Regions from separate parts of the Novosphingobium sp. BAM6 genome, predicted to be linked through region 2. Evidence: riboswitches for the same ligand, from Rfam matches in the RefSeq annotation. Region 2 holds a riboswitch; each other region holds the start of a gene.
What was found. Region 2 has a riboswitch for cobalamin ahead of cobW (cobalamin biosynthesis protein CobW). Riboswitches for the same ligand answer to the same signal wherever they lie in the genome.

Region 1: linked by a shared signal. The riboswitch ahead of AC3EC3_RS08745 (HoxN/HupN/NixA family nickel/cobalt transporter) and the one ahead of cobW (cobalamin biosynthesis protein CobW) in region 2 are both predicted to bind cobalamin.
Region 3: linked by a shared signal. The riboswitch ahead of AC3EC3_RS01230 (TonB-dependent receptor plug domain-containing protein) and the one ahead of cobW (cobalamin biosynthesis protein CobW) in region 2 are both predicted to bind cobalamin.

What each region holds. Positions count from the first base shown of each region.
Region 1 is NZ_JBYNTR010000002.1:18,075-20,335, forward strand. Features, by position in the region: gene AC3EC3_RS08745 (HoxN/HupN/NixA family nickel/cobalt transporter) at 1-1,008, opposite strand, end outside; cobalamin riboswitch at 1,194-1,444, opposite strand; gene AC3EC3_RS08750 (TonB-dependent siderophore receptor) at 1,625-2,261, shown strand, end outside.
Region 2 is NZ_JBYNTR010000002.1:414,449-416,709, reverse strand. Features, by position in the region: gene cobN (cobaltochelatase subunit CobN) at 1-72, opposite strand, end outside; gene cobW (cobalamin biosynthesis protein CobW) at 102-1,184, opposite strand; cobalamin riboswitch at 1,378-1,610, opposite strand; gene AC3EC3_RS10580 (SDR family NAD(P)-dependent oxidoreductase) at 1,571-2,261, opposite strand, start outside.
Region 3 is NZ_JBYNTR010000001.1:229,155-231,415, reverse strand. Features, by position in the region: gene AC3EC3_RS01230 (TonB-dependent receptor plug domain-containing protein) at 1-900, opposite strand, end outside; cobalamin riboswitch at 1,007-1,232, opposite strand; gene AC3EC3_RS01225 (cell wall hydrolase) at 1,435-2,261, shown strand, end outside.

The sequences.
Region 1 (2,261 bases), 400 kb from region 2:
CCAGCGATAGACCGCATAGCTCACCAGCCAGCACACCACGAAAACGCCGATGATGACAAAGCCCAGCGTGTTGAACTGGCCCGACAGCGCCGAGGCCCCCGACCAGACGCCGCCCGTCAGCCCGAACTTTTCGGACAGCAGCGCCGCCGTCTCGATCGAGCCGATCACCAGTGCGATCAGTGCCGAGATCGAGGTGATGACGATATTGTAGTAGAGCTTGCGGATCGGCTTCACGAAAGCCCACTCGTAAGCGCCCAGCATGATCACACCGTCGGCGGTATCGACCAGCGCCATGCCCACCGCGAACAGCACCGGGAAGACCAACACCGTGACCAGCGAAATCCCGTCCGCCGCATGCGCGCCGGACAGTCCCAGGATCGCCACTTCGGTTGCGGTGTCGAAGCCGAGGCCGAACAGGAAGCCGAGCGGCGCCATATGCCAGGCATGGTTCACCAGCCGGAATACCGGACGCAGGATACGCGCGATCAGCCCGCGTCCCGCGAGCAGCATGTCGAGGTCATCCTCTTCATAGCTGCCGCCGCGTCGCACCTGCTGGAAACGCTGCCAGACACCGCGCAGGATCGCCAGATTCATGATCGCGATCACGAACAGGAACGTCGCTGAAACGATCGTGGCGATCACCCCGCCCGATTGCCCGACGGCCTTGAAATCCTCGATAGAGCTGGCCGCCAGAGCGATCGTGGTCGCCGCGATCAGGACGATGGCGGAATGCCCGATCGCGAACCACAGCCCCACCGTGACCGGCCGCTGGCCGTCCTGCATGAGCTTGCGGGTAACGTTGTCGATCGCCGCGATATGATCGGCATCGACAGCGTGGCGCAGGCCCAGACTCCAGGCAAGCAGCGCCGTGCCGAGCATGACCGGGCTGTGATGGAACACACTGAAAGCCCAGCCCCAGACTAGCAGATTGACGCCTGCCAGCACGGCAAACAGCAGCGTGATACGCCCTCGCAGCGAAACGGAAGGAGGATAGGAACTTGCAACCATGGCGAAACGGGAACCTCTGTCGGCGTCAGCGAACCTGACAGGGGCCTGCCGCAAGCGGTCGACGCGAGACATGCCGGACGGACGCCAGCCTGCGTCCGGCCCCGCCCGGCCGATGCGGCCCCTGCCGCACGTTGCGTCGCTCAGACGGAAGTGTTCCGTGCCTTGGCCATCCCCTGGACCCGGGCAAGAGCGACCGGACGCCGGCAGGTCTCCTGGCTCACGGGTCAAGGCTCGATGCAAGGCCTTCCCGGGCCTCGCACGATTTAGCGTCCGACCCAGTGGCTGGCGGCTCGGGGGGTTCTCGCCCGTCCGCGCATATGCATCTCGCTCACCGCTTACAGTTGCAGGGACAGCTGCGGAATGGGGCGCATGAAAGGCGCCCGCACCGCATTCCCTATTAAGCCCCTTTCAGGGCACCGGCGCGATCCTGTCCAATGCTGACGTTACCGCCACCATCGCACCGAATGTACCTATGACGCGGTATCGTTCAACACAAGCGCCCTGCATCAAAGCCAATCAAAACCACGTCACAAATTTGATATTGACTTGCAGAAGCCATTTCACATAGCGGCCCAGCGCGCGGGTTTATAAAAACTGTTTGCAAGGGAATGTACCAATGAAGAGGGTTCTGACCGCCTTGGCCACCGGTGTCGCGACGTGCGCGCTGACCGTCACGGCCCATGCCGATGATGCTGCGGCAACAAATGACACTGCCAAGAAATCCGACGAATCGATCGTCGTGACGGCTCCGGCCACCCAGGACATCTCTTCCGCCACCGGCCTCCCCCTCACGATCGCCGAAACACCGCAAGCGGTGACGATCGTAAACCAGCAGCAGATCAAGGACTTCTCACTGCGCAACGTCAACGACCTGCTGGACCAGGTGCCGGGCGTCAATGTGGAGCGGGCAGAAACGGACCGCACGGAATACGATGCGCGCGGCTTCACCATCACCAACTTCCAGGTCGACGGCGTCGGCATGCCCCTGCTCTCAGGCGGCATCGCCTATGGCAGTCTGGACACCGCACTGTATGATCGGGTGGAAGTCGTGCGCGGCGCCAATGGCATGATGACCGGCGTCGGCAACCCCTCCGCCACCGTGAACTATGTGCGCAAGCGCCCGACCGACACCTTCCAGGCCTCTGTCACCGGCTACCTCGGCTCGTTCGACGATCATCGTGTCGAGGCCGACATTTCCGGCCCGCTCAATGCTTCGGGTACACTGCGCGCCCGCGTGGTCGGCGCGCATGAAG
Region 2 (2,261 bases):
AGGCGCCTGCCCCAGATCCTGCGGGATGGCGGTTTCCTCCATCCCGTGCGTTTCGCGGAAGATGACGTGCATCGGCCCTGCTCGCCTTGCCGGAACCCCGCTCAGCCGATCAGCGCGGCGCGGATCGCTCCGGCATCGATATCGGCACGCTCGGCAATCGCGACCAGCCGGGTGACGCGCGGCTCGTTCGCCTCCCAGCGACGGTCGTACTGCTGGCGCACCCGCGCGCCGACCGCCTGCACCAGCAGCCGCATCGGCTTGCCCGCCACCGCGACATGGCCCTTCACGCGCAGGATATTGCGATCGCGCGCCAGTGCCTCGATGCGGCGGATGAGGTCTTCGGGATCGGCGATCTCGCCGCCCGTGATCACCACGCTGTCGAAATCGTCATGCTCGTGCTCATCCTCGCCATCGTGGTGCGAGGGGCGCGCGGCCAGATCATCCTCGGCAGCCGCTTCGAGGCCCAGGATCACGCGCGGGTCGATGGCGCCTTCGGCCAGCTCGATCACCGGCACCTCTCGCGGCATTTCCGCTGCGATCACCGCGCGCGCGGCCGCCACACCCTCTGGCCCCGCCAGATCGACCTTCGTCAGCAGCACGATATCGGCGCAGGCGAGCTGGTCCTCGAACACTTCGGATAGCGGCGTCTCGTGGTCGATCCCCGGATCGGCGGCGCGCTGAGCATCGAGCGCTTCGGGATCGGGAGCGAACCGCCCGGCAGCGACCGCCTCGGCATCGGCCAGCGCCAGCACGCCGTCCACCGTGATGCGGCTGCGGATCGCGGGCCAGTCGAACGCCTTGAGCAGTGGCTTGGGCAGCGCGAGGCCCGATGTCTCGATCAGGATATGATCGGGGCGCGGCTCCAGCGCCAGCAGCGTCTCGATGGTGGGAATGAAATCGTCCGCCACGGTACAGCAGATGCAGCCATTGGCCAGCTCGACGATGTTCTCCGCCGGGCAATCGGGGATCGCGCAGGACTGGATGATGTCGCCGTCGACACCCATCGTGCCGAACTCGTTGACCACCACGGCCAGACGGCGCCCGCCTGCATTGCGGATCAGGTGGCTGATGAGCGTGGTCTTGCCCGCGCCGAGGAACCCGGTGACGATGGTGACGGGCACTTTGGCGAGATTGGTGGGGGCCAGATTGGTCGGGGCAGCAGACGGCGATCCGAAAGCGGACATGGCAACAGTTTCCCGCGCGCCTTGAGCGAGACACGCAGCGGGACTTGCCGGAAGCCCTGCTTCCGACCGGCGCGCGACGACGGGCGGGCGCGACAGGCACCCGTGACCACGCAACCGTGCAGCCCCAGCCGCACCGTTTCGTCGCTCAGACGGAAAACTTCACCGTGCCAAGGCCATCCCCTGGACCTGGGCAAGAGCGACCGGAGCGCCGGCAGGTCTCCTGGCTCGCGGGTCACAGCTTGATGCACGCCTTCCCGGATGCGCGGAGATGTTCCGCGCGGGTCCAGTGGCTGCCCCCTCAAGGAGAGCCTGTGCATCGCGCTATCCGCTTACAGTTGCAGGGACAGCCGCGGATTTGGAAGCGAACTTCCGCACCGCATTCCCGATTAAGCCCCTTGTCGGGGCACCGGCGCGATCTGTTCGGAGCACAGGCGAACCCGCTCTCCGAACGCCCGGATAGACGAGGCCGACGCGAATGCCAATCCGCTTCGGCCCGCCCGATGTGCAATCTCTTGAAACGATTTCTCAGAGTTCGCTTGAAAATTCGCGGAACGCGAATTTTGCGGCACCGGCCCCACGTCTTCCGGCGTCCCCGCGCGGCCCAGCATGGTGTGCGCGGCGACCATCTTGTTGACCTCGGGATTGTCGCGCACGACGCCGCCGCTGAAGTCGGTGGCGATGGCGCCCGGCGCCACGGTGTTGACGACGATGCCGCGATCGCCCAGCTCCACCGCCATGTTGCGCGTCAGCGCCTCGACCGCGGCCTTGATCGGGCCATAACCGATCCGTCCGACAAACGGCACGCGGGCCAGCCCCGAGGAAATGTTCACGATCCGCCCGCCGTCATTCAGCAGCGGCAGCAGCGCCTGCGTCAGGAACATCGGGCCTTTCAGGTGGACCCGGTAGAGCGCGTCCATCTCGGCCTCGGTGATAGTTTCCAGCTTCGCGGCGGACGATGTGCCCGCAATGTTCGCCAGATAGTCGAACCGCTCGGCACCCCATGCGGCCAAAGCCTCACCGACCTTGCCCGCGAAATCCGCAAACGAAGCGGCATCACCCACATCGAGCGGCAGCGCC
Region 3 (2,261 bases), on a different contig from region 2:
GCGGGTGTCCGACAGCTGGTAGGCAACGCCCAGGCTCAGCGTGTCGCCGGTCCAGTCGAGCGCGCCGCGTCCGCCGATCTCGCGGGTCTTCTGATAATCGTCGGTATCGTCGAAGGTCACGTAGCTGGGCGCGGGATAACCGTCGATGTCCAGCTTGCCCTCGGTATAGCGCCCGGCGAGGCTGGCGGTGAGGCCCGGCATCAGTTCGACATGGCCATGGCCGCCCACGCGCCACTGGTGGAAACCGTCATCCTCGGTGCCGATGGCGGCCTGCGAGATACCGTCGGTGCGGGTATAGCCGCCATCGAGCGTGACGCCGTAGGTGTCGCCGGAAACGCCTGCGCTCATCTGCCCGTCGAAGGTGTTGCGCGAACCGTATTCGGCGCGTGCCTCCACACCGTTGACATCGCGCGAGGTCACGTTGAGCACGCCGCCGATGGCGTCCGAGCCCCAGACCACCGAGTTCGAACCGCGCAGCAGTTCGATCTTGCCGATCGAGCCGGTCATCAGGTTGCCGAAGTCGTAGCCGCCCCCCGTCGCCGCGACGTCCGCCACGCGGATGCCGTCGACCATGACGAGAACCTGCTGCGAATTGGCGCCGCGCACGAACAGGCTGGTCGCCGAACCGAGACCGCCGTTGCGCGCGATGGTAACGCCGGGCAGACGCTCCAGCACGCGGCTGATGTCCGCGCCCTGCACGCTGTCGATCTCGTCCGCGCCGATCACGTCGATGGGCTGGCCCGCCTTGTCGACACTGGTGGCGCTGCCGGTGGCGAGCACGGTGATATGATCGTCGCGCACGGCGTCCGCCGTGGTGATCGCGGCGTTGTCATCCTGCGCGAAAGCAGGCGCAGCGGCAGACAGGCCCAGCGCAGTGCCGAGCAGCAAAAGGGTCTTCACGTAATAGTCCTCCAAACCTGAACGAATATGCCGTTCATGGCGGAGGCCGCACGCGGGTGCTTTGCCCGGCGCGTGCCCGCTGCATCTCCGGAACTCCCCGTCCGGCGCGGAACGACCGTCATCGGCAGGTCTCCTGGCTCCCGGATCATCGTCGCGCCTGCCGCCTTCCCGGATCGAGGGACGATCCAGTGGCCGAATGGAAGCGCGGGCTCCCCGGTCACAGTTGCGGGGACAGCGCGGGCCTTGGGGACCGATCCCCGCACCCGCTTCCCTCTTAGTCCGCGTGCCTCCCCCCTGAAAGGCGACCCGCGAAAACCCATGACGTGACATGCGCGTTACCGCCCGCCCCGGAATCTGGCAAGCGCAGGCGTGCCTTGCGAGGCTCTCGTTAAGACCTTTGCGTGTATAGCGCGGCCATAAAGCGACACTGTGCAGCTTCGGGACAGGCCAGCGCGCGCAGATGCGCAAGCTCTCCCGAACGCGTATAGGGCGCGCAGACAGCGTGAACAGCAAGGCATAGCGCGAAGAGCAGACGTGACGACCCATTGGCTCCCTCCCGGCCTCGCGCGCAGCGCGTCGCCCGCAAGGACGCTTCCCGAGGCTGACGGCACCCCCGCCGGAACGCCGGCATGGGAGCCGCGCCCGCGCGACTTCGCGGGGCGGGTGGTTCGCGGCACCGGGCGCCGTCGCCAGCGCATCGTGCGCCGCCGCTGGTCGTTGGCAAGCGCCGTGCTCGCGCTCGTGGCGATCCCCGCTTTCGCCGCGCCCGGTGACTGGCAGCCCTTCCGCCTCCCCGCCGCCGAGGAGGACAGCGGGCAGGTCACGCCGATGCCGTTCGAAACCGCCGCAGGCTCGTTCCCCGGCGCCGCCTTCTATTACCTCGACCTTGCCCCGCCCACACCGCAGATCGGCGACGGCATCCACTCCGACGCGGATGACGGCGCCGACCTTGGCGATGGCCTGCCCGGCAGCACCGGCCCGGCGGCACGCTCGATGATCATCGACGACACCCCGCTCGATCACATGCGCGCACTCCAGTGCCTGACACAGGCGGTCTATTACGAAGCGGCGAGCGAGCCGGACGCCGGGCAGCGCGCGGTGGCGCAAGTGGTGCTCAACCGCGTGGCGCACCCCGCTTTCCCCAACACCGTGTGCGGCGTGGTCTATCAGGGCGCGACGAGAGCGGGCGGGGGCTGTCAGTTCACCTTTACCTGCGACGGCTCGCTGGGCCGCAAACCGGTGGCGCTGTTCTGGGACCGTGCCCGTGCCGTGGCCGCTGCCGCACTGGCGGGCTACGTCTACACGCCGATCGGCCTCGCCACGCATTATCATACGGTACAGGTGCATCCCTACTGGGCGGA